One region of the Arthrobacter sp. Ms25 genome, then DNA from elsewhere that is predicted to be linked to it. Evidence: riboswitches for the same ligand, from Rfam matches in the RefSeq annotation. Region 1 holds a riboswitch; each other region holds the start of a gene.
What was found. Region 1 has a riboswitch for S-adenosylmethionine ahead of AC5RT8_RS11770 (hypothetical protein). Riboswitches for the same ligand answer to the same signal wherever they lie in the genome.
Positions count from the first base shown of each region.

Region 2: linked by a shared signal. The riboswitch ahead of AC5RT8_RS07290 (bifunctional o-acetylhomoserine/o-acetylserine sulfhydrylase) and the one ahead of AC5RT8_RS11770 (hypothetical protein) in region 1 are both predicted to bind S-adenosylmethionine.
Region 3: linked by a shared signal. The riboswitch ahead of AC5RT8_RS08760 (cobalamin-independent methionine synthase II family protein) and the one ahead of AC5RT8_RS11770 (hypothetical protein) in region 1 are both predicted to bind S-adenosylmethionine.

Region 1 covers NZ_JBNHFP010000004.1:57,091-67,090, reverse strand. The annotation lists gene AC5RT8_RS11810 (SGNH/GDSL hydrolase family protein) at 1-786, shown strand, start outside; gene AC5RT8_RS11805 (FAD-binding oxidoreductase) at 804-2,180, opposite strand; gene AC5RT8_RS11800 (ATP-dependent DNA ligase) at 2,304-3,371, opposite strand; gene AC5RT8_RS11795 (RBBP9/YdeN family alpha/beta hydrolase) at 3,382-3,933, opposite strand; gene AC5RT8_RS11790 (LLM class flavin-dependent oxidoreductase) at 4,006-5,025, shown strand; gene AC5RT8_RS11785 (hypothetical protein) at 5,237-6,256, opposite strand; gene AC5RT8_RS11780 (RNA polymerase sigma factor) at 6,496-7,020, shown strand; gene AC5RT8_RS11775 (CU044_5270 family protein) at 7,017-8,126, shown strand; SAM riboswitch class IV at 8,351-8,483, shown strand; gene AC5RT8_RS11770 (hypothetical protein) at 8,499-8,903, shown strand; gene AC5RT8_RS11765 (CPBP family intramembrane glutamic endopeptidase) at 8,999-9,763, opposite strand; gene AC5RT8_RS11760 (NAD(P)H-hydrate dehydratase) at 9,804-10,000, opposite strand, start outside.
Region 2 covers NZ_JBNHFP010000002.1:599,300-609,299, reverse strand. The annotation lists gene AC5RT8_RS07325 (DMT family transporter) at 1-606, opposite strand, end outside; gene AC5RT8_RS07320 (RNA-binding S4 domain-containing protein) at 684-914, shown strand; gene AC5RT8_RS07315 (alpha/beta hydrolase) at 911-1,573, opposite strand; gene AC5RT8_RS07310 (SGNH/GDSL hydrolase family protein) at 1,649-2,506, shown strand; gene AC5RT8_RS07305 (SRPBCC domain-containing protein) at 2,516-2,956, opposite strand; gene AC5RT8_RS07300 (VOC family protein) at 3,110-3,889, shown strand; gene metX (homoserine O-acetyltransferase MetX) at 3,895-5,028, opposite strand; gene AC5RT8_RS07290 (bifunctional o-acetylhomoserine/o-acetylserine sulfhydrylase) at 5,034-6,350, opposite strand; SAM riboswitch class IV at 6,428-6,544, opposite strand; gene AC5RT8_RS07285 (VOC family protein) at 6,705-7,355, shown strand; gene AC5RT8_RS07280 (DUF3592 domain-containing protein) at 7,491-7,916, shown strand; gene AC5RT8_RS07275 (glycoside hydrolase family 2 protein) at 7,846-9,702, opposite strand; gene AC5RT8_RS07270 (CPBP family intramembrane glutamic endopeptidase) at 9,732-10,000, opposite strand, start outside.
Region 3 covers NZ_JBNHFP010000003.1:120,486-130,485, forward strand. The annotation lists gene AC5RT8_RS08720 (diacylglycerol/lipid kinase family protein) at 1-1,012, shown strand, start outside; gene AC5RT8_RS08725 (hypothetical protein) at 1,070-1,396, opposite strand; gene AC5RT8_RS08730 (DNA topoisomerase IB) at 1,432-2,406, opposite strand; gene pheA (prephenate dehydratase) at 2,451-3,431, opposite strand; gene AC5RT8_RS08740 (rhodanese-like domain-containing protein) at 3,428-3,754, opposite strand; gene AC5RT8_RS08745 (amidase) at 3,904-5,304, shown strand; gene AC5RT8_RS08750 (MsnO8 family LLM class oxidoreductase) at 5,316-6,302, opposite strand; gene AC5RT8_RS08755 (peptide MFS transporter) at 6,511-7,980, shown strand; SAM riboswitch class IV at 8,098-8,221, shown strand; gene AC5RT8_RS08760 (cobalamin-independent methionine synthase II family protein) at 8,240-9,445, shown strand; gene AC5RT8_RS08765 (hypothetical protein) at 9,527-9,730, shown strand; gene AC5RT8_RS08770 (hypothetical protein) at 9,793-10,000, opposite strand, start outside.

The DNA.
Region 1 (10,000 bases):
AATGGACAGGGGAAGGGGAATGGCAGCGTCGATTACGTGGCGTTCGGCGACTCCTACGCCTCCGGTTTCGGCGGAGGCCCGGTGCTGGACGCCTGCGGCCGGACCGCACAGGGGTACCCGGCCCTGCTGGATGCCCTGGACCGGGTGGAGCTGGACGGCGATGTCACCTGTGCGGGGGCCACAGCCCTGACGACGCCGCCCGCCGCACCCGTGGACCTGCCCGAGCAGATCGACGACGCCGCCGCACGGGGGCTGCTGAACAAACAGACGGACACCGTCACCGTCACCATCGGCGGCAATGATGTGCAGTTCGGGTCCGTGGTGGCGGCCTGCGCCGGTGCGCAGCTGCCGGGCACCTGCGCCCCGGCCATCGAGCAGACGGCGGCCTTTGCCCGGATCGTCCTGGCACCGCAATTGGCGGCGGAGTTCGCGCGGATCACCGAACTCGCCCCGAAGGCCACCCTGGTGGTGACCGGGTATCCGTACCTGTTCGAAGCCGGAACGCCGGGCCCCCTCAGCGCCGAGGCGCAGGCCCTCTTTAATGAGGGTACCGACGCATTGAACGCCGTCATCGCGGAACAGGTTCCGGACACCGGGGTGTTCGTGGACGTGGTGGACGAGTTTGCCGGACACGGGGTCGGGTCCGCCGATTCCTGGATCATCTTTGAGCCGGGCAACCCGTTCAATCTGCACCCCACCGAGACGGGATACCGGGAGGGCTACACCGCAGCCATCCTCGAGGATGCCGGACGCGAGTTCGGCGCCGGCTGCCGCGGACACCGCTAGCAGTTCCGCGGCCGCTCCTAGGAGACCGGCAACGGCACGGCATGGCCGAACCGGAAGAGGTTCTGCGGATCATAGGCGGCTTTGGTTGCCTGCAGCCGGCGGAAAACGTCCGGGTCCCAGGCAGGCTGGCCGCCTTCCTCAGCACGCGCCGGTCCGAGGAGGTTGACCAGGGCACCAGCCGTATACGGACCGACGACGGCGCCAATCCCATCCAGCGCTGCTGCGGTGGCGTCCGCAACAGGCGGGACGTTGAGTCCCACGGAGTAGAGGTTGAAACCGGCTTCCCGACCGGAGACGGCATCCTCGAACGGGGGATCCATCGCGAGGGATCCTCCCATCAACCGGATCTCCGTCATCATCAGCGGAGTATGCGACCCCGGCCCCACCTGGCCCAGCAGACCGTCCGCCAATTCATCGGGCAGCGAGGCCAGCAGCGTCCCGCGGTCCATACTGGGCACGGGTTCGTCCGGATCCATGTGGATGCTGCCCACTGCGCCGTAGTCCATCGGCCCGGCCGTGTCCATGAAGGGCACGGACACGTGCCGCATGGGGTCCAGGGCAGTGTCACCCTCCTCCCTGCTGCCGAACAGGGCGAACCGCAGGTGCACCGGCGCGGTACCCCGCAGTTCCTCGGGCAGGAACGGAACGTCCGGCAGGTGCAGGAAGGCCAGGGACGCCGAAGCGTCCGTCGGCAACTGGGGTGTCCAGTCACGGAAGGCGGCAAGGACCTCGGGGCCGGCATCTTCGGGGTACATGATGCCGCCGCCGTAAAACTCCCGGAACGGGGTCAACCCGAGCGTCAGTGCCGTGATGACGCCGAAATTACCCTTGCCGCCGCGCAGTGCAGCGAACAAATCGGCGTCTTCGGTGCTGCCTGCCTCGAGGTGCCTGAGGCTGCCGTCGGGAGTGACGACATCCATCGCCTGCACATGGTCGCTGGCGAATCCCAGTGCCCGGCCCATTAGCGGCAGCCCGCCGCCGGACGCGTAGCCCGTCACTGAGACCGTTCCGGAGGAGCCATGGGGGCCCGTAAGCCCGAGCAGCAGTGTCTGTTCCAGCACCGAACGCCAGCGGACGCCGGCGCCCACGGTGACCGTGCCGGCGTCGGGGTCCACTGCCAGCTCCTGCAGGCGGGACGTGTTGATCAGCAGGCCCTCGTCCATCGCGGCGGCGGCACCGTGCCCGGTTGCCTGCATCCCGACAGGGACGCCGCGCTCAGCCGCCCAGCGGACTGCGTTCTGCACGTCCTCTACGCCGGCCGCGCCGAGTACGGCATCGGGACGCTGGACCACCGAGGGGTTGAAGCCGGCAGTGTCGGCAGCGTAGCCGGGCTCCCCGGGGCTGTTCAGCGGGCCATGGACAACGCGGCGGAGGGTTTCGAGGTCGGCGATCATCTTCGACTCCTTGGCTGGCGGGTTTTCCGCGGCCGTCGGGTCCGCGGACCGGAGGTTGCTGCCTAAAAATGCTAGGCATCGAAGCCCTTGCCTGCCTAGCCCCGCCGCTAAGTCCGGCGCACGTTAGCTTCCCAGCACCTCCGCAAGATCGAACTTCACCGGTTCCTCCAGCTGTCCGTAGGTGCAGGATTCGGGCGTGCGGTCCGGCCGCCAGCGGGAGAACTGGGCCACGTGGCGGAACCGCTCCCCCTCCATATGGTCATAGCGCACCTCCACCACCCGTTCGGGGCGCAGCGGCACAAAGGAGAAGTCCTTCTTTCCGCTCCACCGGCTGCCCTCCGAGTTCCGCGGCGTGCGGGTCCCCTTCTCCTGCTCCCCCTCGGCCCACGGGTGCCCGTCCTCCATGGCTACCAGCGGCTGGAGTTCCTCGAACAGCTCCCGGCGCCGGTCCATGGAAAACGAACTTGCCGCCCCCGCATTCACCAGCACGCCGTCGTCGTTGTACAGCCCCAGCAGCAGCGAACCGATGACGCCCGCCCCGGACTTGTGGACACGGTAGCCTGCGAGGACGCAGTCAGCCGTGCGCTCGTGCTTGAGCTTGGCCATGGTGCGCTTGTTCGGCTCGTACGCGCCGTCCAGGGGTTTGGCCACCACCCCGTCCAGGCCGGCACCTTCAAACCGGTCAAACCATTCCCGGGCGCGCCCCGCGTCGTCGGTGGCGTAGGTGACGGACACCGGCGCCTGCGCCGTCTTCAGTGCCTGCACCAGGGCTTCCCGCCGCTCGGAGAACGGCCGGTCCCGGTAGTCGGTGTCACCCAGCGCCAGCAGGTCGAAGGCCACGAACCGGGCCGGAGTCTCCTCCGCCAGCAGGTTCACGCGGCTGGCTGCCGGGTGGATGCGCTGCTGCAGCAGCTCGAAGTCCAGCCGTTTGCCATCCGGGGCCACCATGATAATTTCCCCATCCACCACGCACCGCTCGGGCAGGTTCTGCTTCAGGGCGTCAACGAGCTCGGGGAAGTACCGTGTCATCGGCTTCTCATTCCGGGAGCCGATCTCGACGTCGTCGCCGTCCCGGAAAATGATGGACCGGAAGCCGTCCCACTTGGGTTCGTAAAGGTAGTCCCCGAGGGGCAGGGCGCTGACGGATTTGGCCAGCATCGGGGCAATCGGCGGCATCACGGGAAGGTCCATGTGCCCATTCTTATCCGAGTGCGGCCGGATCCCCCAGCCCTGCCGTGAATGCCGTGAGCAGGTCGCGGCCCTGCTCCCAGGAGCCCACGCCGCTCTTTTCGTTGATGTGGGCCAGTTCGCCGGCATTGATGACGGGAACGTTCCACGCGGAGGCGATGGCCTCGGCTGCCGGCAGCGCACAGTATGGGTCGCTCTCACTGGCGATCAGCAGGCCGGGAACGGGCAGCGGCTGCAGCCGCGGATTCCGGAAGGTCCCGGCCGGCTGCGGAAACGACGCCGCGACCGGATCCGGCGGGCTGACCAGGAACACGCCGCGGGCGCCGCCGGGGTTGCGCAGCAGCCATTCGGCCGCGGCCAGACAGCCGAGGCTGTGGGCCACCAGAACCGTCTGCCCGTTCTGGCGACCGGCAGCGCGGTCAAGCGCTGCCATCCAGTCCTCCAGTTCCGGCTCATCCCACGACGACGGCGCAATGCGCGTGACATCCGGCAGCTCCGACTCCCAGCGGCTCTGCCACTGCTCCGGAGGTGAGCCTTGGTAGCCCGGGACCATGGTGATGTGCACTGGAGCTGCTTCCTTTCGAGGGTCCCGCATGTGAGCGGGAATACTGCCGACATTTCCGGCGCTGGAGATTGCATGAAGAAAATAGGATTCCTGTCCTTCGGACACTACCGGAACGCCATGGGATCGATGACTCCCAGTGCGCGGGACGCAATACTGCAGCAGGTGGAGCTGACGGTGGCGGCTGAGGAGATCGGTGTCGACGGCGCGTACATGCGCGTGCACCATTTCGCCCCGCAGTTCTCGGCTCCTTTCCCGCTGCTGTCCGCCATGGCGGCCCGCACCAGCCGGATCGAACTGGGCACGGGCGTCATCGATATGAGGTATATGAATCCTCTGGCGATGGCCGAAGATGCCGCAGTGGCGGACCTCATCAGCGGCGGCAGGCTGCAGCTCGGCATCAGCCGGGGATCCCCCGAGCCGGCCCTGCGCGGGTACGAATCCTTCGGCTACGTTCCCGGCCCGGAGTCCTCCGACGCCGAGATGGCACGGCAGCACACCGAAGTGTTCCGGGCCGCCATTGCCGGCGCCGGAGTGGCACAGGCCGATCCGGCGATGACGGGCAGTACCGGCGCCATGGCCATCGACCCGCTGTCCCCCGGACTGCCGGAACGGATCTGGTGGGGGTCCGGGACCCGGGCCACCGCCAAGTGGACCGGAGAACAGGGCATGAACCTGATGAGCTCCACGCTGCTCACCGAGGACACCGGTGTACCGTTCGACCAGCTCCAGGCCGAGCAGATCGAGGTGTACCGCAAGGCCTGGTCCGACGCCGGACACCAGGGCACGCCGCGGGTGTCCGTCAGCCGCAGCATCATTCCGCTGGTGACCGGGCAGGACCGGCACTACTTCGGCCTTCGGGCCCAGGCCGAGGGCCGGGACCAGGTGGGCCACCTCGACGGCGGTCTGGCGCGGTTCGGAAAGAGTTACATCGGCGAACCCGATGTCATTGCCGCGGAACTGGCCGCGGATGCCGCCGTCCAGGAGGCCGACACCGTGCTGGTGACCGTGCCGAACCAGCTGGGCGTGGAGTACAACACACATCTGCTGGAAAGCATCGTCAAGCTCGTTGCTCCGGGGGCCGGCTGGCGGTAAGTCCCTCACCTTCAGCATCCGCGCTGAAACCGTGGCGCCTACGGGGCCTGGATCCGGCGGCAACGAAATTCCCCGCTCGCTTCAGCTCGCGGGAAATACTAAAGCCGCCTCCTCCAGGCCCCTTCGTGCGTCCGTCGCCGGGATGCTGTATTTCCACGGCACATTGACCCACCCCGTTATTGGCTACCCCACCGGCGGCGGCATCAAAGGGCTAAGCGGTCTCGGCCTTGTACCAGCGCGTGAAGATTTCCACCGTGACGTCAGCGAGGCGTCCCAGCTGGTCCCGTGGCACTGTCATTGTTTTTGGACCGATTGCCCATCCATCCGTATATCCCTTGGCAAGGTGCAAATGCTCGGCGAGGTACCGTTTCGCCAGGACGTTTTTCCACTTTCCCAGTTTCCGGCTGCTGCTTCCCGGCGGATGGAAACTCACGAGGAGTTGCTCCTCTTCGCCTTCAAGCACCTCTCTCTGAAGTACCCGCAGGTGCTCAACCCAGCCGGGAACCGCATCGGACGTCTCCGGGTCGAAGTAGTTATCCCCGTTCTCCGGAACTTCAATTCCCACATGGCTGATAAAACGCACAGCGTCCAAGCTCTCAGGCATGCCCCGGCCGGCAACCTCCAGGTGTCCGCGGATTTTCCGCCCGCAGGCGAGCGCCGGGGACTGAATCGCGATCGATGGCATCCCGCTGCCGCCCCGACGTATATCGACACTCCACCCGGGAAGCCTTTCCCCCACCTCAAGCGCTGCAAGCCAGGCCTCTACGGTGCTCTTTAGGAGCCGCCCTTCGCCGTGGATGTCATCCATCGTGAGCCTGGAACCATCGAAGCAGGCAAGGGTATCTTCCCAGCCGATAATGCTCACGTCCGGAAATTCGGAGAGCCATGAGGGTGCGAATTCCGTACTCGGCACCAGGACAAAGATCGTCGCGTCTCCGCGGAAAGCCTTGATCTGATCCCTGACCTGCTCCCTCGTTAGCTCGTGATCCAACTTTGCTTCAATGCCGACGATATTGTCTTCGAAGTTAAGCTGCACATCGATCCGGACGGTACTCTGCGAAGCATCGTCAACGCGATACTTCACTTCGCACATCACTTCCCGAAAGGTACCCAGGGATTTACCGCTGACTTTCTCGAGGAGATGCACAAAGCGGCGGTGGTCATGGCGGATTTCAGCGGCCAGCGCCCGAGTCGCCATCGGCTCGGTGCGGTAGATCGTATTCAATGTCATGCCGTCCAGAATGTCCTAACCCGCTCTATGTGCCTAATTCGACCCGCCGGTCTCGGCACCGGGATTATTGATTGTTGATGTTCAACGTGCATTGGTTCATTTTCGGTATTTCTATTTATTCGTCTCCACCGAGCGCCTTCGTACGTCCAATACCTCGGGTATGTGAACCAGCCCCGAATTGAACGCCGCCGGGATTGCTCCCCGGTTACACTTCTGAGGCTGCCGGACATTAAGAGGGCATGAGCCTGCAAACCATTCGGAAGGAACAACGGGACGTGGACAGGGAGAAACGTTTCCTAGCCGCCCACGCCGCCGGACACGATCGCATCTACCGTTACTTCCGGCGTAGAACCAATAACGCTGCCACTGCTGAAGATCTGTGCGCCGAAGTCTTCCGGATCACGTGGGAGAAAACCGGGCAGGACGAGGGTCTTTCAGTCATGGTGCTGTTCGGGATCGCGAAAAACGTTCTCCGCAACCATGAGCGGTCCGCGTTCCGGTCCGCGAGTCTTCTGGGAGCACTGCAGCTCGAACGGGAACACGAGCGGAGCGACGACGACTCCCGCGTCCACGAAGCCCTGGCCAGACTAGGCCCGGATGAGCGCGAAGTGCTGCTTCTGACGTACTGGGACGGTTTCAGTTCCAGCGAGGTTTCTGACCTGCTGGACACCAGTGCCACCGCCGTCAGGATGCGCCTGCACCGGGCACGCAAGGCGCTTGGCCGCCTGCTGGAAACGGAATCACTTTCAGAGGGAGAAAAATGATGAACGACTCGCGTCTTTCGGGCGGTATCAAACGCCTGCTTGCATCTGCTGATCCCGCGCGCTCCGTGCAGGAACACGAACTGGCTGAAAGCCGCGCCAGGTCCCTGGCCCTGATGAAATCCCCGCGGGCGGCACACGGAGCGCCCACTTCCCGCGTGCGCACCACACCTCCGCTGAACGCCCGCCGTGCCACGGCGGCCCGCGCCCGCCGCCGTGTTCTACTAGCTTCCGCCGCTGCAGTGTTGCTGGTTGGCGGGATTGTGGTGGCCGACGCCGTCAGGCCCGGAGGACCGGGCGCGACTGCCGAAGCTGCCCAAGTCCTGAACGATGCGGCGGAAACCACCATCCGTACCTCTGATCCAGTGGTGGGCCCAGGCCAGTACCTGAAGATCGACACCACCGAGCTGACCTGGAGCGGAAAGCAGATGCCTGACGGCAGCGACCTTTCCTGGCAGGCTACCGTCAGCGATCAGCTCTACGTACCGGCAGATAAGAACGGGGAATGGGTCTGGAACCGCGGAGAGCGGATTCCGCTGGAGTCCTCGTCCGACGCCGCCAAGGCTGCGGCTGCTGAAATGGCCGAGTTGATGCGGAAGGGGAAGGGCGGGATGCCGGATCCGACGGTAGGAATTCAGCGTGGCCAGGGCGGGGACTTCTACGGGCACGCGCCGATGGTCATCATCGGTACCGCCCTGAACGAAGCCGGAAGCCTGCCCCGTGATCCCCGCGCCCTGCTGGACCTCATCTATGACCGGACGAATGGCGCCAACAAATCCCCGGAACTGGCAGCCTTCGTCACGATCGCTGACGGTCTGCGTACCGGGGCTGTCCCCGCTGACCTGCGGGCCGCGATGTACAAGGCTGCCGCCCTCATCCCCGGTGTCACAGTTGGGGACCGGCAGGCAACGGTGGACGGAAGGACGGGTATCGCCATCGGCATCCCCTCTTTGGAGGGAACGTCACGGGCCGACATCATCATCGATCCAGCCTCGGGACTCGTCATCGGAGAACAGGAAGTGCTGCTGAAGGACTTTCCCGATGCCCCGGCTGGCACTGTCTCAACCTGGACCTCGGTAAAAACCTCAGTGGTGGACTCCGCGCCATAAAACACTGTCCGGCTCATCCGGCATTGGCACCGGATGGGGATGAGGGTGCTGCACCCCGGGCGCCGGACGGGCTGGGCTAGGCGGCTTTAATAACTTTCGCGAGCTCTGCGAGCAAAAGTCTTCGTTGCCGCCGTTCCGGTCCGCCCGGTACCCCTCCCAGCCGCACGACCCGAACGGAATGCCACTGTCGAAATGTCAGTGGGCTCCGCTACAGTAGTTTTCAGCTTCACGAGATGTGGCCTTCGCCCGGGAAACCGGGCATAAAAGCTCCGACTGGCCCCACACCAACCCCACTGTTCGGCGGGTGGTTCGGATGACGAAGCGGCCTGCGTCGCCCGTCGCAGGCAAGGACAACCTGCAAAGGAACCCACTGTGAGCATTTCCAGTGTCAGCAAATCCGGTCTCGGCAACTGCAGCGGCTTCGCCCCGGGACACAACATCCATTGGATCCACAACCGCCGGCTCCAGGGCTGGGAGCAGTGGACCGACGTCGACGTCACGGCCGATCCGCAGCTGGACCTCATCTACCTGGTCTCCGAAGGAATCCAGCACCTGATGTGGTTCCACAATGTCCCGGCCGTCGCCACCGCCCTGGCGGCCGCCGTCGATACACCGCAGTGGTGCCAGCGCTATTCCACACTGATGGTCCCCGGCGGGTTCGACTCCGATGCGCGGAGCTCTTTTTTCTACTTGGCCCGGCCGGAGCGGGTTCTGCCATGCAACGGCTCCCTGGTCCGGGCCCCGGAAACCGAGCGGATTGAGAAGGCCGGCTCCTAGGTGCTGCCCCGGCAGCTTCCGTACAGCTGATGCGGCCCGGCAGGGCCGGTAGCCGCATCAGCTGTACGGAAGGCACGCTGGGTCCGTCCGCCGGACTACTGCTGCAGCAGCTCCGGCGGCACGGCGTACATCACCAGCACGCCCAGCAGGTTCTTCGCCGCATGCACGCCGTAGGAAAGCATGAAGTTGTTGCCCGCCCAGACATAGAGGCCCACCAATGTGGCACCCATGGCCAGGTACGGCATGAGCACCGGCAGGGACAGGGATTCCTTGCCCACGATATGGATCGAGGCGAACAGCAGCACCGACAGGATGCAGCACGCCCAAATATTCCAGTACCGGCTGAGCTTGCCGATCAGCAGGTGCCGGAAGATGTACTCCTCCACAAAGGGTGCCAGCACCACCAGCAGCGGCACGATCAGCCAGGGCGAGACCGATCCGACGAATCCCTGCACGGCTTCCTGGTTGGCCGCAGTCTGGACATCCCCGGTCAGCAGCACGCCCACCATCGTCGCGATGAGCATGAGGATGACGCCGGCGGGAATCAGGGAAAGCGTCAGCAGCGGACGGGTCGCCAGGATCTTCGTTTCCCGCACCACGTAGGGGCGGGCGGCAAGGAATGCCAGCAGGCCGGCAACCGCGTAGAACGCGAAGTTCAGTACGTAGGAGGCAGTCAGGGGATCCGGAACCAGCAGTATGAGCACCGGGAAGACAAGTCCGGGGGCAAAACTCAGCACCAGCAGGAACACCACGTAGAACCCCGCCGCCACCGCATCGCTCCGGGTAAAGCGGTAGGGAAGCCACGGGATGTTCGGGGCAGGACGCCCCGACGGACTTCTCCGGTATTCGTTGGCAGTCATTACCTCAGGATATGGGCCGCAGCTGAAGGAGGCATCCCCGCTAGTTCAGCTCGGCGATCACCGGCGGCATGGCGTCAAGCAGCTCCCGGGCCAGGAAGCTCAGCGGACCCCGCGATGCGGAGAGCCGGTCTCCGCTTGCGGCATGCAGGTAGGTGCCCCAGCACGCAGCCTGTTCCGGCGTCGCGCCGCGGGCCAGGAACCCGCCCACCGCACCGGCGAGCACATCACCGGATCCTG
Region 2 (10,000 bases), on a different contig from region 1:
GGGAGTGCCGTAGTGCATCCCCGTGGTGCCGTTCATGGCCTGCTGGAAGCTCATGAGCATGCCGGCGGTCAGCGGCAGCAGGACCGGGAGCAGCCATTCCGACGGTTCCTGCCCGCCGGTCAGCTTCGGGCTTACTGCCCACGCGACCGCCGCGATGGTCAGGACGGCACCGACCACGCGCATCACGGTCAGTGCCTTCTTGCCGGCCGGTCCGATGCCCAGCCGGTCCACCACCAGCCCGGTCAGCGTCTGCCCGGCGACGGCCGCCACTGTGAAGACGGCCACGCCCAGTACTGCCACGGTGAGGGTCTGCGACAGGACAAAGTATCCGCCGATCATGCCGGCCAGCACGTAATAGCGGGGAAAGCGGCGTTCCCGCAGGGCTGGCAGCAGCTGGGAGGCACCGGCCCGCCCGCGCGGCAGGACAAGGCTGATCAGCACCATCACCACCAGGCCCACGCTGAAGCTCACCAGCGCCGCGGCCAGGCCGTCGTCGAGCCGCTGGCCCAACGCGCCGTTGACCCTGGACTGGACCGGCATGGCGACGCCGCCCAGCATGGACAGGGGCAGACCGATCAGCGGGGTCATCCGTACAGCGTTTGGCACCCGACCACCCTACAGCCCCGGCGCATTTCGGGACGCGCAGGAAACGGCGGTGCGCGAAGATCGGGCAGAATGGAGCCATGAGCTCCTCTGATACCCAAGACCTTCCCATCCGTGACGACATGATCCGCCTGGGCCAGCTGCTCAAACTCGCCAACCTGGCCGAGGACGGCATTCAGGCCAAACAGCTGATTGAAGACGGGCTGGTTCAGGTCAACGGAGACATTGAAGAACGCCGCGGCCGCCAGCTGCATACAGGCGATCTGGTTTCCGTCAACGGCGAAACGGTGCGGATCACCCGCGAGGGCTAGCTCGCCCGGGTGCCTGCCCGCAGCACGGTATGCACCAGGAACTCCTTGACGTGGCCCAGCTCCTGCATGTTGATGCCGTGGCCCATGTTCGAGTACAGGATCTTGGTCAGGGCCGTGTGGGCATTGAGCCAGGCATGGGTGTATTCGATCCGCGGCGCGTCAATGACCGGATCCGCCTGGTCCCGCCCCCAGAAGAACTGCACGCCGCCGGGCTGCAGTTCGTCGTCGTGGAAGAACGGGTTGTCCTGCGACGGGACCACGAAGCCGGAGAGGCCGACGACGGCGGCAAAGTCCTGCGGCCGGTGCCGCAGCAGGGTGGTGGCCACGGCCATACCCATCGAAAAGCCCAGCAGGCTCACACTGGTGTGACCGTCCCGGACCGTGTCCAGCCACGCCGCGACGTCCTCGACCGCATCCACTACCGAGTCCACCGAGTAATCGGCGTCGCTCATCAGGGGGAACCAGGTGTAGCCCGGCCCGGAGGCCTGCGGTGCCCGGACCGAGGCGATGGTGAAGTCTTCCGGCAGGTGGTCCGCCAGCCCCATCAGATCCTCTTCATTGGCCAGATACCCGTGGAAAAGCACCAGCAGCGGCGTGCCCGCCCGCTCGGCTTCGGGTTTTGACCAGAGAACAACGGGATTCCATGCGGGGTTTGTCATCCTTTTATTCTGGCATGGCCCCGAATTCACAACCTACGGTCGCGTAGCCGAAGCCCGGTTTGCAAGGATTGGCCGGTGAGTACACATTCCCTGCCCGAGGCCGCCCCTTCGCCCGAATTCCAGCAGCAGCAACCTCCCGTGCATGTCTGGTCCCGCTTTGTTGCCATGGGCGATTCCTTCACCGAAGGCATCGGGGACCCAAACCCCGACAGTCCGGGCGGCAACCGCGGCTGGGCGGACCGGGTGGCCGAGGAACTCGCGTCCGGGCAGCCTGACTTTGCCTACGCCAACCTCGCCATCCGGGGCCGGCTGCTGAATCAGATCATTGACGAACAGCTGGAGCCGGCCCTGGCCCTGAATCCGGATCTGGTCACCATCTGTGCCGGCGGCAACGACGTGATCCGCCCCGGCGGAGATCCGGACCGGCTGGCCGAACGCATGGACGGCGCCGTCGCCAAGCTGCGTGCAACGGGCGCCGGCGTTGTCCTCTTCACCGGGCCGGACCTCGGCAACACTCCGGTGCTGGGCAGCGTCCGCGGCCGGGTGGGAATCTACAACGAAAACCTGCGGACCGTAGCGAAGCGGCACGGCGCCATCATTGCCGACATGTGGGCGCTCCGCGAACTGGGTGATCCCCGGATGTGGGCGCCGGACCGGCTGCACTTCTCCCCGCTCGGCCATCACACCATTGCTGCCATGGTGCTGGATACCCTGCAGGTCCCGCATTCCCTGCAGCCGTTGGAGACCAAGCCGCTGCCGGCGAAGAACTGGCGGACGGCCCGCACAGAGGACATGGTCTGGGCCCGCGAATTCCTGCTGCCGTGGGTGGTCCGGCGGGTGCGGCACCAGTCCTCCGGTGACGGGATTTCGGCCAAGCGCCCCCAGGCCGGTCCCATGTTCGGCCAGAGCATGCCGCAGGGATCCGCGGACTAGGGCAGCGTCTCAGGAGCCGCCGGCCTGCTGTGCCTGATCGGTTTTTTCGGCCTGCTCAATGAGGTTCGCCAGATGAAAGGCCCACCCTTCCCGGTGGGCTGCTGAAAGATCGGCGCCCACTGCGGCGTCGAGCGCCGCAAAGCCGCTCTCAGTCACCGCCACCCCCGTGGCGTCGATCTCATCCGTCAGCTCGAAGCTGACCACCGTGTGTGCACCCCACTCGGGTGCCGTCCAGCGAAAGGAGAGCAGCCTGCCGGGTGCTACGGCCAAGACGGTGCCGGTGGCTGTGTGCTCCACCCCGTCCTCGGTCCACTGCTCTTTCAGGGGTGCTCCGGGGTGCGGAGCGAAGTCCATGTCCGGCCACCAGGCGGCCCGGTTGTCCACGAGGACGTGCCAGAGGACCTCCGGGGTGCACTGCGCCCGGCCGGAGAGGGAGATTCGATCTGCCATGGGGAATGTTCTCCCATGAATTTCCGCAGCGGGCAAGGGGTGGGCGCTGTTGCCCGTCGTCAGGGATTGGTATAACTGCCGGTACCCGGCGGTTCCGGGACTTTTGCGGCACCGGCCCGGGACATCCGGTTCTTCCGAAAAGAGGTGCCCGCCGTGCCCGCTGCACCCGAGCGTTTTCCTGCCGGCTCCCCCTGCTGGGCAGACCTGACGTCTTCCGATCCCGACCGGGCCCGGGAGTTCTACGCCGGGCTGCTCGGCTGGGACGCCGTGGACCTGGGCAAGGAGTCCGGGCACTACGTCCATTTCCGCCGCGACGGGCAGGCAGTGGCCGGCATGATGCAGAACTCGCCGGAAACCGCGTTTCCGGATTTCTGGACCGTCTACCTCGCCTCCGACGACGCCGGGGCCACAGCCGACGCCGCTGCCGCCGCCGGAGGGCAGGTGCTGCTGGACCCGGCACCGGCCCTGGACCAGGGCACGGTGGCGGTGCTCGGCGACCCCACCGGCGGGGCCATCGGCGTCTGGCAGCCGGGAACCCTCAGCGGATTCGCCCGGATCGATGAAACCCGGGCCCCGGTCTGGTACGAGCTGATGACCAGCAACTATCCGGCTGCCCTGAAGTTCTACCGGGACGTCTTCGGCTGGCAGACAGAAGTCCTTTCCGACACCGCCGATTTCCGGTACTCCACGCTGCAGAGCAACGGCCGCCCGGTGGGCGGGGTGATGGATGCTGCCGCTGAACTGCCCGAGGGCATCCCCTCCCACTGGGAAATCTACTTCGGCCACGGGGACATCGACGCCGCGGCGGGGCAGGCTGAACAGCTGGGCGGTGCGGTACGGAGTGCCCCGGAGGATTCGCCGTACGGCCGGATGGTCCAGCTGGCGGACCCCACCGGGGCGGCGTTCTGGCTGATGGAGGCGCCGGACGCCTGAGCGTCCTACCCGAACACCTCACGCTGCAAGGCTCCGGCTATCTCCCGGACGCTGGTCAGGAAACCGTCGTGTCCGATGGGAGCCTTGATGAGGTGGACCGGCGTCCCCCGGGGAAGGGCCGCCGCCAGGTCCGCCGACTGCTGCGGAAAGTACAGCCGGTCCGACTCCACCGCGGCAATGAAGAAGTCCGCCGTCGTTTCCGCGAGCGCTGCCCGCAGGGATCCCCGGCCGCGGGCGACGTCGTGGCTGACCAGCGCTTCGGTGAGCACCAGATAGCTGTTGGCATCGAACCGGCCGGCCAGCTTGCCGGCCTGATGGTCCAGATAACTCTCCACGGAGTAACGGCCCCGCCCGGCCGGCAGCACGGCACCGAACGGGTCCTCGGCCGCCTGCGGGGTGCGCCCGAACCGGTAGTCCAGTTCCGGTTCGGAGCGGTAGGTGATGTGCGCGATCCGGCGCGCCAGTCCCAAGCCGGCCAGCGGCGGCGCCCCGTTGTAGTAGTCACCTCCGTTGAAATCCGGATCCAGGCGGACGGCTGCCAGCTGCGCCTGGGCAAACGCGATCTGCTCGGCCGTGCTGGCTGCGGTGGATGCGATCACCCCGCAGTGCAGAACCCGGTCCGGTTCGGTCACCGCCCATTCCAGCGCCCGTGCTCCCCCCAGCGAGCCGCCCAGGACGGTATGCCACCGGGCTATGCCGAGCAGGTCCGCGAGCCGGGCCTCCGCCCGGACCGAATCGCGGACGGTTACGAACGGGAACCGCGATCCCCAAGCCAGGCCGTCCGGAGCCGGTGCAGCGGGGCCGGTGGAGCCGTAGCAGCCGCCGAGCATGTTGACCGAGACCACGAAGTACCGGCGGGTATCCACGGTCCGGCCGGGACCAACGAGCTCCTCCCACCAGCCGGGTTCGCTACTGCTCCCCCGGGCTACGTGGCTGCTGCCGGTGAGGGCATGCGGGATCAGCACGGCGTTGCCGGCATCGGGATCCAGCTGCCCCCAGGTCTCGTAGGCCAGGACAACGTCGGGCAGGTACCCGCCGGTTTCCAGTTCCAGTCCGCCGATGGAGGCATACTGCAGCACCCCGTCCTGTCCTACGGGGTGCTGCAGCGGCCGACGCTGCGGCGCCGTGTGCCGGTTCACGGAAGCTACGCTCCCTTGGCGGCCCGGAACCCGGCGTCGAGGTCGGCGAGGATGTCATCGATGTGTTCAAGGCCCACCGAGAGCCGGACGAGTCCCGGGCTGACCCCTGCCGCCAACTGTGCCTCCGCGCCCAGCTGGCTGTGGGTGGTCGAGGCCGGATGGATCACGAGGGACCGGACATCGCCGACGTTGGCCACGTGCGAGTGCAGCTCCAGGCCATCGACAAACCGCTTGCCGGCGTCGACGCCGCCTTCAATCTCGAAGGAAACAATCGCGCCGGTGCCGCGCGGTCCGTATGTGCGGCCCCGCTCAAACCACGGGCTGGATTCCAGGCCCGCATACGCAACCGACACGACGTCGTCGTGGCCTTCCAGCCAGTTGGCCACGGCGACGGCGTTGGCCACGTGCCGCTCCACGCGCAGGCTCAGGGTTTCCAGGCCCTGGGCAATCAGGAACGCGTTGAACGGCGAAACCGAGGAACCCAGGTCCCGCAGCAATTGCACGCGTGCCTTGAGGATGAACGCCAGGTTCGCACCGAGGCTCCCGTTGACTCCCAGGTCCCGGGCATAGACGAGCCCGTTGTAGCTTTCGTCCGGGGTATTGAAGCCGGGGAACTTTTCCGGGTCGGCAGCGAAGTCGAAGTTGCCCGAGTCCACGATCACGCCGGCGATGGCCGTGCCGTGCCCGCCGAGGTACTTCGTGGCCGAGTGCACCACGATGTCCGCGCCCCACTCGATCGGGCGGATCAGGTACGGGGTGGACAGGGTGTTGTCCACGATCAGCGGCACCCCGGCCTCGTGGGCCACGGCGCTGACCCCTTCCAGGTCCAGGACATCCTGGCGCGGGTTGGAAACCACCTCGCCGAAGAAGGCCTTGGTGTTGGGCCGGACCGCCGCCCGCCACTGGTCCAGGTTGTCCGGGTCCTGCACGAAGGTGGTATCGATGCCGAAGCGCTTGAGCGTGTGCTTCAGCAGGTTGTAGGTGCCGCCGTAGAGGCTGGGGCTGGCGACCACATGGTCGCCGGCCTGCGCCACGTTCAGCAGGGCGAAGGTTTCCGCGGCCTGCCCGGAGGCGAGCAGCAGGGCGCCGACGCCGCCTTCCAGGGAGGCGATCCGGTTTTCCACCGCTTCCTGGGTCGGATTCCCGATCCGAGTGTAGATCGGTTCCAGTTCGGCCAGGGCGAACCGGTTCGCGGCCGCCTCGGCATTCGGGAAGACGAAGGACGTGGTCTGGTAAATCGGCAGGGCGCGTGCGCCGGTAACGGCGTCGGGCTCCTGGCCTACATGGATCTGCCGGGTTTCAAATGACCAATCTGCACTCATGATGCTCCCTCAAACCAGGGGCCGCACAACGCCGCCGGGGTGCATCCGGGTACGCCGGATGTCCGGTGGGGTCGTGGGACCCGCGCTTGCCGGACGCCCGTTTGGCGTACGGCCAGGTCTTCACCCGGGGCACCCCACCGCGGTTGGAGGGTTGCCGGCCAGCAAGCCGGGGCTATCTGCTGGCACTCATGACCTGCACCTATGGAAACCGATCTGCCGCGCCCGCGCAACCTCTGTGACGCACCGTGAAATTACGGACCCGTTGGGCGGCGATGTGGTGCTGCGCAGGGAGAATTTCGGCACTTAGGCTTCCCTTGGTCGAGACCCGTATCACGACGTGTCACAATGGGCCGCATGCGCTTGGACCATGTTTCTTATGCCTGTGAATCTGACGGTCTTTTGGCCACCACCGAGAGGATTGCCAATGCTCTCGGCGCCGACTTCGTAAAGGGTGGCGTCCACCCCCGATTCGGTACCCGCAATATGATCCTGCCCTTGGCCAACAACCAGTACGTCGAGGTGGTGGAGGTCCTGAACCACCCGGCCTCGGACAAGGCACCCTTTGGCCAGGCCGTGCGCCAACGCTCCGAATGCGGCGGCGGCTGGATGGGCTGGTGTGTTGCCGTTGATGACCTCTCGCCCTTCGAGGAACGCCTCGGCCGGGAATCGGTGCCGGGCAACCGCAAGTTCCCGGACGGCCAGGAGCTGACCTGGCGGCAGATCGGCATCAACGGCTTGATTGCCGATCCGCAGGTGCCCTACCTGCTCCGCTGGGACGACGGCACCGAGGAGCTGCACCCCTCCAACGCCATTCCCGGGATGCCCGGTTCGGTGAAGCTCAAGTCCCTGACGATTGCCGGATCCGCCGCACGCGTCACGGACTGGCTGGGCCATCCCGTGGAAAAGCCGCTGGAGAACGTCGATGTCACGTGGATTGCTCCGGCCGGCACCCCGGGCATCATGTCCGTCACCTTCGACACAGCCAACGGGCCCGTCGAGATCTAGTTCCATCCACCGGGGGGAAGCATGGCGGCGAGATTCACCGTCCGGCGACGGCACGGGCGGCTTCCGGATGCTCCCCGGCCTCCGAAGCCGCCGTCGCCACTGGTGTTATTCCTGTACTCGCTCTTGGGTCTGGCCATGGTTGCTCCCCTCCTGTTCCTGTACGTGCCGGCCGTCGAAGGCGACCGGCACGTAACGCACATCGGCGTCCGCGCCGAGGGAACGGTGGAGCGCGTTTACACGGAACGACGAGGCAAGCGGAATAGCCGGACCGTCACCATGGCTGAGGGCCGGTACGTAGATTCCGGTAGAACGGCGAGGACCGTAACCTGCCAGGTGCGCACCTGGAAACTGGTTGGAACCCAACCCCCCGAAGCAGTGAAGGGCGAACGGGTGACCGTGCTCTATGACCCGGAGGACCGGGACCGCGCAGTGGTGGACGGCTGGCAGCGCGCCTACGGGGTCAGGGGCGGGCTCTTCCTTGTGTGGTTCTTCATGTGCGCTTTCGCGCTGGTGCTGGCACCTGTCCAGGGCGTCCGGAAGCTGCGCCGGCGCCGCCTGTAGCGGCACGGACGAGACGTTCGTTGAGCCCTCGCACCAGCCCGGCGTCGATCTTCACCACCCGGCGGTCGTAGGTAAGCAGTCCGTTGACCTCGTCCTCGACGTCGGTGAGCTGGGTGTAGACGGTGGCGGCCAGGCCGCGGGCCACTGCGGGTTCGATCTGCCGACGGTGCAGCCGCTCGTAGGCCCGGGCCAGGGCAGCGCGGGACCGGAACCGGCGGTAACCGAACTCCTTGTCGTTGAAGGTGTGCCCGGGGATCCGCAGGCTGTACCCGCCGTATTCGGACAGCACCACGGCACGGCTTCCGGCCAGCCAGTCCTTCCGCAGCCGGAAGGGCACAAAGTAGACGTGCACGCTTTTGAGGTCTCCCCCGCCCTGATCGTGCCAGCCGCTGGCATGGTCGATGGTCCGGGTCGGGTCCAGGCCGCGGAGCAGCTCAGCGACGGCATTGGCATCGAACTGGCCCCATCCTTCATTGAACGGCACCCACACCGCGATCGACGGGCTGTTGCCCAGCAGCTCCACCGTGCCGTGCAGTTCCGCCAGGAATTGTTTCCTGCCCTGTTCGTCGGCCCGCCCGAAGGCGGCGTAGTCGTCGTCGGACCGGTGCGCCGCGCCCACCGCTGGGGCCGTAACCACGGCGTGCTTATAGGCCGTGCCGCCGTTGACCAGGTCCTGCCAGACGAGGATGCCCAGCCGGTCCGCGTGGTAATACCAGCGCAGGGGCTCGATTTTGATGTGCTTGCGCAGCATGGTGAAGCCGAGGTCTTTCGCGGCACGGATGTCCGAAGCCAGGGCCTCGTCCGACGGCGCGGTGTACAGCCCGTCCGGCCAGTAGCCCTGGTCCAGCAGGCCCGCGTGGAAATACGGCCGCCCGTTCAACAGCAGCCGCAGGTGCCCGGCGTCGTCGGGCCCCACGCCTACGGTGCGCAGCGCCGTGTAGCTGCGGACGCGGTCGGTTTCCGTCCCGTCCGCGAGCAGCCGCACGGTGACGTCGTACAGGAACGGGTCTTCCGGGGACCAGAGGCGCGGATCCGGAATCGGAATCCGCACCGGGGTTCCGGGGACGACGACGGCGTCCGCCACCGGGTGTCCGTCCGCGGAGACGGTGACTTCCGCCTGCAGGTCAGTGCTGTCCGGGGCGGACCGGACGGCGTCGACCAGCACCGTGGCGGTGACCGCGTCCAGATCCGGGACAAGGACCAGGCGGGCGATACTGGCCTGCGGCACCGCTTCCAGCCAGACGGTCTGCCAGATCCCGGACTGCGCGGTGTACCAGATGCCGCCGCGGTCCAGGGTCTGTTTGCCGCGGCTGGCGGAACCGGTGTTGCTGAGGTCCCGGACCCGGACCGTGATGTCGTGCGGGCCGCCGTCGCCACCTGCGGCCAGCGCATCGGTGACGTCGAGGGAGAACGGGAGGTAGCCGCCGTCGTGCCCGCCGACCGGGATGCCGTTGACGGTGACCGAGCAGCTGGAGTCCACGGCCCCGAAGTGCAGCAGCATCCGCTCCCCCGCGAAGCCCTCCGGCAGGGTCACGGACCTCCGGTACCAGAGCAGCTGCTGCGGCTGCAGGTGCCGGTTCACCCCGGACAGCGGTGCCTCGGGTGAGAACGGCACCAGGATCTGTCCGTCCCAGTCCCCTTCCTCCGGTGCCTGCTCCCGCCGGGTGCTGGTGATTGCGTACTGCCAGTAGCCGTTGAGATTCAGGTAGCTGTCCCGGGCCAGCTGGGGGCGGGGGTATTCCTGCAGGACGGATTCGGGGTCCAGGGCGGCGCCCCACGGAGTCATCAGTGTCACCGGGCCATCCTATGCGCCGCTTAGTCGCCGATTCCGATGGCCGGGCCGAACAGGGCGAACCCGACGAAGCCGGCAATGTCCACCAGCGCATGCGCGATCACCAGCGGCATCACCCGGCGTGTCTTGTAGTAGGCGTAGCCGAAAAGCAGGCCCATCAGGAAGTTGCCGATGCCCGGGCCGATCCCCTGGTACAGGTGGTAGCTGGCCCGGATCAGGGCGCTGGTGAGGATGATCGCCGGTGTCCCCCAGCCCAGCTGCCGGAGCCGCAGGAACAGGTAGCCCACCACGA
Region 3 (10,000 bases), on a different contig from region 1:
CTGGGCCGTTGCCGGCACCCGAAGCCGGCGGCGGGCGGCCGCGGATGCGGCGGTCTTCGCCCCGCGGGGAGCAGCGCACCAGCGGGTCGCCATGGTCATTAACCCGGTCAAGGCGCTGGCACCCGACGCAGAAGCGCTGCTGCGGGCGTCCTGCGAACTCGCCGGCTGGGATCCGCCGCTGATCCTGGAAACCACCGTCGACAGCCCCGGCTACCTGCAGGCTTTGCAGGCCCTGGAGTCCGGGGCCGACGTCGTCCTCGCGGCGGGCGGCGACGGCACCATCCGCGAAGTCTCACGCGCGGTGGCGCACTCCGGTGCCGCACTGGGACTGATTCCGCTGGGCACCGGCAACCTGCTGGCCCGGAACCTGGACATCTCCGTCGCGGACCTGGCCGGAAACATCCGCAATGCCCTGCACGGGGATGTGCGGCGGATCGACATGGCAACCATCCTGCTGGAGGACTCAGCGTCAGGACGCAGCTCCTCCAACGCGTTCCTGGTGATGGGCGGGATCGGCCTGGATGCCCAGGTCATCGCTGCCACCCGGGATGAGTTGAAAAAGCGGGTGGGCTGGCTGGCCTACAGCGAAGCCGGCGTCCGGCTGCTGCCGGGACGCCGCACCCGGATGACTGTCAGCCTCGATGACGGGCCGGCGCAGTCGCAGAAAGTCCACAGCGTGCTGGTGGCCAACACCGGACGGCTGCCGGCTGGAATCGACTTCATTCCCGACGCAGTGGTGGACGACGGGCTGCTGGACGTGGTCATCATGAGCCCGCGCAGCGTCCTGGGCTGGGCCTGGGTGGCCGGCAAGGTGATGACCCGCTACCCCAAGGACCTTCCGGTCATCCGGCACCACCGGGTTCGGAAAGTCGCGGTGAGCGTCGCGGAACCTACGCAGACCCAGCTCGACGGCGACCTGACCGGTCCCGCCACCGCCATCACCGTGGAGGTGGATACCGGCGCCCTGCTGGTCCGGGTGCCGCCTTCGCCCGTCCTGCCGCCGGCGGACTAGAGCCGGGCATGGAAACGGCGCCGCACCCTGGGGTGCGGCGCCGTCGGGCGGAAAGCGTTACTTGCCGTCCTGGGTGCCCTCGGAGTCGGTGTAGCCGCCTTCGCGGTCCGGGTCCGTCTTGGCACCGTCCGCGGCGGTGTACTTACCTTCATCCTCGTTCAGGGAGGACGGGGAGGCCTGCTCGCGGATCAGGGCCTCTTCCTCGGCGAAGCGGATGTCGTTGCCCTGGTCGCCGACATCGCCGCGGTAGTTGTCATCATTGGTGGAAACACCGCTGGGCTTCGGGTCCTTGAGCTGTTCTTCTTCGTTGGGGTACTCGCTCATGCCGGCACCTTCCTTCTTGGGGTGGTTGTCCAGTGCGCCAATACTGCGCGCGCCTTCCATCAGCATACTTATTGCCGCTGCCTGCGGAAACCCGGCTAATCCTCGAGCATCAGGCGCACCGCGGTCTCCGAAGCGGAAAATCCGGTGACGGGGATGACCTGGCCGTCGAAAAAGCGGTCCACAACCCGGGGGTCGATGTAGGACTTGCGGGCGATGGCCGGAGTGTTGCCCAGGTGGTCTGCAACGTCGCGGGCCGTGGCCGCCACGGCCTTCTGTTTCGTCCGGTTGGTGGTGGCCTCGGGCGCCAGCCGGGCCAGGGACATGGCAGCCACTACCGTGGCCTGCCAGGTGCGGAAGTCCTTGGCGCTGAAGTCTCCTCCCGTTACCTCCTTCAGGAAGGCGTTCAACTGGGCGGCATCCACGCTGTGCCAGGCGCCGTCCGCCCCGAGGTATGCCAGGGCGGTGTCCGCCTGCGGACGGGCAAGCATGGGTTCGATGGCCGCGGCAAGGTCGGCATCCTTGATGGAGGTGTGCCACTCCTGCCCGCTCTTGCCGGGAAAGTCGAAGCGTACTTCACTGCCGTCCAGGTTCACGTGCTCAATCCGCAGCGTCGTGGTGCCGTAGGAGCCGTTGGCTTCCGCATACCGGGTCCCGCCCACCCGCAGCGCTCCGGCGTCGACAATCCGCAGGGCAGCCGCCAGGGCACGTTCGGAACCGCAGCCTTCGGCCCGCAGGTGCTTGGTGATCAGCCGGCGCGCCGCCGGAAGCGACTGGGCGAATGCGAGGGCGCGGTCGAACTTCTCCCGGTCCTTCATCTCGCGCCAGTGCGGATGGTAGATGTACTGCTTGCGGCCGGCGCCGTCCGTTCCCGTGGCTTGGATGTGCCCGTTGGCATAGGGGCTGATCCAGACCTCCGTCCATGCCGGCGGGATCGCCAGGGAACGGATCCGGGCCAGGACCGTCCGGTCGGTAATGACCTGGCCGCGGATGTCCCGGTAGCTGAAACCCTTGCCCCACCGCCGCCGGGTGTACCCGGGATGTTCACAGTTGCTGCGTCTCAGTCGAGCCATGGTGCGCACCCTTTCACCGGACCGGTTTCACCGCGGCCCTAGCCCTAGTATCCGTTCAGCAGGGAGTCGAGCCAAACGTCGGCGGCCCGGAACGCTTCGTCACTGGTATGCCGGGAAATTTCCGTTTCCCGGTGGTCCGCCCGGGGATAGGACCCGAGGAAACGCAGTTCCGGGCTGATCCGGTGCAGGCCCTTCAACGCATCCGCCATCCGGGCATCCGCAATGTGCCCGTCGGCGTCGATGCTGAAGAAATAATCGCCGAGGAACATACCCGTGGGACGGGACTCGATCCGGCTCAGGTTCACCCCGCGGGTGGAGAACTGGTCCAGGATTTCCATCAGGGCTCCCGGGTGGTCCTCCGGCAGGGGAACCACCAGGGTGGTCTTGTCGGAGCCGGTAGGTTCGGGAAGCAGGCCGGGCAGGCTGATCATCACGAACCTGGTGACGGCATCACGCACGTCGCCGATATCCTCCCGCAGGACGTCCAGCCCGAGCCGCTGCGCCACCAACGGGGCGCAGATCGCGGCATCGAAGGACGGGTCAGTGCCGCCGAGTTCCACCGCGGCAGCGGCAGTGGAGGATGCCGGGAGATATTCCGCTTCGGGAATATTCGCCGCGGCCCATTCCCGGCACTGCGCCCAGGCGTGTGTATGGGTGGAGACCGTGCGGATATCCGCCAGTTCCACGCCCGGGCGCACCGCCAGCACAAAGGTGATGGGGACCAGGATCTCCCGCAGGATCCGCAGCGAGGTGCCGGCGGAAAGTGCGTCGAGGGTGGCGCTGACGCCGCCCTCGACGGAGTTTTCAATCGGCACCACTGCGGCAGTGGCCTGCCCGGAGCGGACCATTTCCAGTGCGGAGTTCACACTGGGTGCCGGAAGGCGGACGGAGTCCTGCGCACCCGGAACCGTCAGGAGGGCAGCCTCCGTGAAGGTCCCCTCCGGACCGAGATAGGCGTAAACCACGGTTTCCCCCAGCGGGCCGGGGTGGTGCGGGGCGGGGCGGGCGTCGGCGGCGTGCGTCATTTAACGGTCGGTTCCTGCCCGTTGTCGGAAACCATGGGCTTGCCCGCCTCGAGCCATGCCCCCATTCCGCCGTTGACGTTGACGGCGGAGTAGCCGTTGGCCTCCAGCCACTGGGTGGCCCGGGCGCTGCGGCCGCCGGTGCGGCAGATGACCGCCAGGTCCTGGTCCGGATCCAGGTCCTCCAGCGCGTCGGGCAGCCGGTCCAGCGGGATGTGGAGGGCGCCGTCGACGTGGCCGGCTTCCCACTCGTAGTCCTCCCGGACGTCCAGGATCCTGGCACCCTCGGGAATGGTGTCTACGGTTACGCTCTGCATGTCGCTCATTGCTGGCCTCACTGTCGTACGGATTCTCGGCCGTCCTCCGGTTCCGGGGCACACCCGGTCCCGGATACGGTGCCGTTTTGTCCAGCCTATAGTGGGACGCGGTTCGTGAGAACTAACGTCCGGACCCCGCCCGCACCGAAAGGCCTGCAATGCCCGCTCCGCACGAGATGACCGCCGTCGAGCTCCGGGATGCCCTGGCCGCCGGCACGCTGGGCGCCGAGGAAGTCACCGTCCATTACCTGCGGCGGATGGAGGAACTCAACCCGGAACTGGGTGCCTTCCTCACGCCGACGCCGGAACTCGCCGTGGCGGAGGCGCGGGCTGCGGATGCGCACCGGGCCGCCGGCGGATCCCTAGGGATGCTGCACGGGATGCCGCTGGCGCACAAGGACCTGACCGATGTTGCCGGAGTCCGCACCACCATGGGCAGCGCCGCCCTGGACCCGTGGATCGCTGAGAAGGACGCCCCCCTGCCGGCAGTCCTGCGCCGGGCCGGAGCCATCAGCCTGGGCAAGACGCAGGTGCCGGAATTCGGCCTCAGCAGTTACAGCGAAAACCGGGTGGGGCCGCCGGCGCGGAACCCCCGCGACCTCCGGCTCAGCCCCGGCGGATCCTCCGGCGGCAGTGCAGCCGCCGTCGCCGCCGGCCTGGTTCCCTTCGCCCCGGGAACCGACGGCGGCGGTTCGGTGCGCATCCCGGCGGCCGCAACCGGCCTGGTGGGGCTGAAACCCAACCGCGGGAGAATTCCGGCGGGCTCCGCGCAGCAGGACCTGGCCCAGTTCGTGGTGGCCGGTCCGCTGGCCCGCAGTGCCGCCGATGCCGCGTTGCTGCTGGATGCGATGGTGAATGAGCCCAACCACCGGGCCACCAGCGCCGCATCCGTCACGGGCACCTTCCTCGCTGCCGCCCTGCGGGCCGAGGGCCGGTTCCGGATCGGGGTCAGCACCCGCTCACCCTTCGAATCCAGGCTGGACATCCGGCTTGAGCCTGAAGCGGTCTCTGCCCTCGAGGCCGGTATCGTGGCCCTGGCCGGTGCCGGGCATGACGTGGTGGACACGGACCTGGTCTATGACGAGCAGTATCCGGATGCGTTCCGGACCGTGTGGACGGCCGGGTTGGCGACAGCCGCGCTGGCGCCGGGCGGCGAGGAACGGCTGACGGACCTGGCGGCAGTCATGCGTCGGCGCGCCCTCGGCCGCAGCGCCGCGGACCTGGTGGCCGCCGTCGACGTCCTGCGCTCCTTCGAAGCCGAAACGATCCGCCAGTACAGTGCCTATGACATGATCCTGACGCCCACCCTGGCCATGACACCGCGGCCCGTCGGCTGGTACACCAGCGACGACGCCGGCGCTGAAGAGCGGGCGGACGAGGACTACGCACGGCAGTGCCGGTACTCCCCGTTCACGTCCATGGTGAACGTCTGCGGTCTGCCGGCGATCACCCTTCCGGTCGTGGATACCGCGGCCGGCCTGCCCATGGGCATCCAGCTGATCGGGCGCCCCGGCGCCGAAGCGGATTTGCTGGCCGCGGCGGCGCAGCTGGGGTTTTGACGCCGGCGGGCCTAGAAGAGGCCGGCCAGCAGCCGGTCGGATTCCCGCTGTCCCTCGACGTCGAAGGCGCCGCCGGTAACGAGCAGTTCATCCGCGCCGGAGGACGCCACCAGGTCCTCGAGCCGTTGGTATACCTGTCCGACGGTCCCGTAGACCGAGGTTTCCAAAGTGCTGAGGACCAGCTCCTGCCGCCGTCCGGACAGTTCGGCGGCAGTATCCGCGGGTGACAGGGCGGGAAACACTCCCTTGGTCCGGGAATCGGCGAGGGCATGCGCCTCGGGCAGCAGCAGGTCCCTTGCCTCGCCTTCGCTGCCCGCCACGGCAACGTTGGCTGCCGCGAGCACGTAGGGACGGGGAAACCGGCCGGAGGGGCGGAAGGCCCGACGGTACCGCTCCAGGGCCCCTGCCTGCCCGGCGCTGTTCCGCCGGAAAAGTGCCGGGCCGCCCAGGACGACGCCGAGGCCCGCGCGGGCGGCTATTTCCACTCCTGCTCCGGTGGCGAGGATAAACACCGGCGTCTGCCCGCCGTCCTGCGGGCGGGCGGTGATCGGCGCGGTGCCGTCCAGGTAGGCCAGCAGCTCGCCCACATGCTCCTCGAACTGTTCCGCTTCGGCCTGTCCCGCCCGCAGCGCTGTCCGCACTGCCGGAGTGAAACCGATGGAGCGGCCGAGACCGAGGTCGATCCGGCCCGGATGCAGCGCCTGCAGAGTAGCTGCCTGCTCTGCCACGACCAGCGGTGCGTGGTTCGGCAGCATGATGCCGCCGGAGCCGATCCGGATACTGCTGGTGCGGGCGGCCAGGGCGGCTATCAGGACGGCGGGTGCCGAACCTGCAATCCCGGCCACGGCGTGGTGCTCCGCCACCCAAAAGCGCCGGTAGCCCAGCTGTTCTGCCGATTCGGCGCGGTTAAGGACGGCACCGAGTGCGTTGGCCTCCGAAAATCCTTCCCGGGAGTTGGCGCGGTCAAGGATGGAGACGGGAACGCTGAGGCTGGCCATACCCCTTCCAACCCGCACGGCGGCGGGGGAATTCCGGACCCGCCGCGCAAATCCGCGCGTCATGCAGGGGCTTATGCATGTAACGCGGGCAAAATCATCCCATTTTCCTGTGACCTTCAACATAAGCTGCCAAAAAGCTGCCTAGTGTTCGGCGGAATCTTTGGGATGTGGCTGCTTTTGCCCCTCCGGGGAGTGGGAACATTAACGCGTGAGCCATACCCCCAGTACCCCAGGCGTAAAAGAAGCGCGTAAAAACTTCTTCGGCCATCCCCGGATGTTGGCCAACCTCTTCAGTGTTGAGCTGTGGGAGCGATTCTCCTTCTACGGCATGCAGGGCATCCTGCTGTACTACATGTACTACAGCACTACCGACGGCGGCCTCGGCATTGACGAAGCCATTGCCGTCTCCTTGGTCGGCGCCTACGGCGGTGGCGTGTACCTCTCCACCATCCTCGGTGCCTGGCTGGCGGACCGCGTCTTCGGCGCCGAACGGGTGCTGTTCTACGCTGCCGCACTGGTCATGCTGGGCCACATCTCCCTGGCCGTGCTGCCCGGCGCCGTCGGACTGGCCACCGGCCTGATCCTGATCGCCGTGGGTTCCGGCGGCGTGAAGGCCAACGCGACCTCGCTCGTGGGCACCCTGTACGACGAAAAAGACCAGCGGCGCGACGCCGGCTTCTCCATCTTCTACATGGGCATCAACATCGGCGCCCTGATCGGCCCGATCCTGACCGGCCTGGCCTGGAGCCGCTACGGCTTCCACATCGGCTTCGGCCTGGCCGCCCTCGGCATGGCCATCGGCCTGATCCAGTACGGGATGACCCGAAAGAACCTGCCCGAATCCGCCCACCAGGTGGCCAACCCGCTGCCGAAGCAGCAGTACATGAAGGTCGGCCTCATCGCAGCGGCTGCCCTGGTGGTCATTGTGCTGGCCGTCGTGTTCAACATCCTTACTGCCAAGAACCTCGCGGTCGTTATGGCGATCGTGGCCATCACGGCGGCCGTCGCCTACTTCGTCGTCATCCTCGGCAGCAAGAAGGTGAACCAGGTGGAGCGCCGGCGGGTGTATTCCTTCATCCCCCTCTTCATTGCCAGCGCTGCGTTCTGGGCCCTGTTCCAGCAGCAGTTCACGGTGGTGGCGCTGTACGCGGACTCCTCGTTGAACCGCACGATCTTCGGCTGGGAAATGCCGCCGAGCTGGGTGCAGTCCATCAACCCGGTCTTCATCATCATCTTCGCTGCCGTGTTCGCCGGTGTGTGGACCAAGTTGGGCGACCGTCAGCCGTCTTCCCCGCTGAAGTTCGCGATGGGTCTGTCCGTGATGGGCCTCGCCTTCTTGGCCTTCATTCCGTTCTCGGGCGGCGCACCGAACAGCACCCCGCTGCTGGCCCTGGCCGGCATCCTGCTGCTGTTCACGTTCGCTGAGCTGTTCCTGTCCCCGATTGGCCTGTCCGTGGCTACCAAGCTGGCGCCGGAAGTCTTCCGGAACCAGATGGTGGCGCTGTTCTTCCTGTCCGTTTCCCTGGGCACCACTATGGCGGGCTGGCTGGCACAGTTCTACGACCCGGCAACCGAAGTCAGCTACTTCACCTTCAGCGGCGTCACCGCAATCATCCTCGGCATCGCCCTGGCTGTGGCCACGCCGTCGATCAAGAAGCTCATGGGCGGCGTGCGCTAGCGCACCTGCACCACGCGCCTGGGACGGCGGCACCGGAATTCTCCGGGGCCGCCGTCCTTTTTTGCGTGCCGTCATCTTCTTGGCCGCATCCCGGCAGCATGGCTACGATGGGTCCAGCTTCAGGAGACACGGCCGCCAAGCTCCGACTTGGCCGTGCACCAACCCCATGCTTCGCGGGTGGTTCGGATGACGAAGCGGCCTGCACCGCCCCCTGGGCGCCCGGTGCAGGCAAGAGCACGGATTCCTAAGGATCACCGCCATGCGCAAAAGCACCGACCGCATTCTGACCACCCACGCCGGTTCCCTCCCGCGCACACCCGAACTGATCGCCGCGAACGCCGCCCGCGCCGCCGACCCGGCGACCGCGGAGGGCTACGCCGAACTGCTGCAGTCCGCCGTCGCCGACCTGGTGCGCCGCCAGCAGGCAGCGGGCATCGACATCCCGAACGACGGCGAATACGGGCACGCGATGTCCTCCGCCGTCGACTACGGCGCGTGGTGGTCCTATTCCTTCTCCCGGCTCAGCGGCCTCAGTGTTGCCGAGACCGGAATTTGGGACATGGAGCCGCACCGCTCCGCACCCGGCGCCATTGTCCTGACCAGTTTCGGGGACCGCCGCGACCGTCAGCGCTTCGCCGATGCCTACACCGACCCGTCCTCGGGCATCACCACAGGGCCGCAGAAGGTTTTTCCTAAGGTCACGGGACCGGTGGAATACACGGGGTACGACGCCGTAGCCCGCGACATTGCCAACCTCAAGGCTGCCCTGGCCGGCACGGGTGCAACGGAGGGTTTCCTCGCCTCCCTGTCCCCCGGCTCCTGTTCCCGGATAGCCAACGAGTACTACGCCACGCAGGAGGAGTTCATCTACGCCTGCGCGGATGCGATGCGCGAGGAGTACAAAGCAATTGTCGACGCCGGACTGATCGTCCAGATCGATGATCCGTCCATTGCGGAGAACTGGGACCAGATCAATCCGGAACCTTCGGTTGAGGACTACCTGCGCTTCACGCAGATCCGGGTGGAGGCGCTCAACTATGCCCTGCGGGGGCTGCCCGAAGAGCAGATCCGCTTCCACCTGTGCTGGGGTTCCTGGCACGGACCGCACACCACCGACATTGAGTTCCGCCACCTGGCGGACACCCTGCTGCAGATCAATGCCGGTGCCTACAGCTTCGAGGCCGGGAACGTACGGCACGAGCACGAATGGCGGGTCTGGGAAGACACCAAGCTGCCGGACGGGAAGATCATTCTTCCCGGCGTCGTCTCCCATGCCACCAACGTGGTGGAGCACCCGGAACTGATAGCGGACCGCATTGAACGTTTTGCCCGGCTGGTGGGGCGGGAAAACGTCATTGCCTCCACGGACTGCGGCCTGGGCGGCCGGGTGCATCCGCAGATCGCAGCCGCCAAGCTGGAAGCGCTCGGGGCCGGTGCCCGCCTCGCCAGCAGCCGGCTTTGGTAAGCGGGCAGCGGCGCCGGCCGGCTTCAGTGGTCTAGAGTGGAACCGTAAGGTTACTTATGGTTCACAGCAGAGGAGGCCATTATGGCTGACACGAATGCACACGATCCGAAGACGGAATCCACGAACCCGATCGAGAACGCCATGGAGAACCTGGTGCAGACCTCGGAAGAAGTCCCCGACGGCAGCGGCAGCCAGGACCATTCCGACCCGCGGACGGAAGTGCACTCGAACCTCGCACAGGGCTTGAATTCCGACAACGAGAACTTCAAGGACAAGCACAGCTGACCTGCCGGGTGGGTGCGGCGGAGGGATTCCACCGCCGCACCTTTACCTCGTTCGGCGCGCGGTCAGCCGTCCAGCCCGGCACTGGTCAGCACCAGCATCGCGGTGGCCGCCGCGAGGCCACCCAGCGCGCACACGGTGTTGAACGCCGTGGCCCCGGCCTGCCGCCGGCCCCGCCCGAAGAGGACCGACGCCGCGATCCAGGCCCCGGCGAAGGCCAGTGCGGGCAGCGGACCGCTGGCGAAACCCACGGTGTCTTCCGCCCACTTCGGC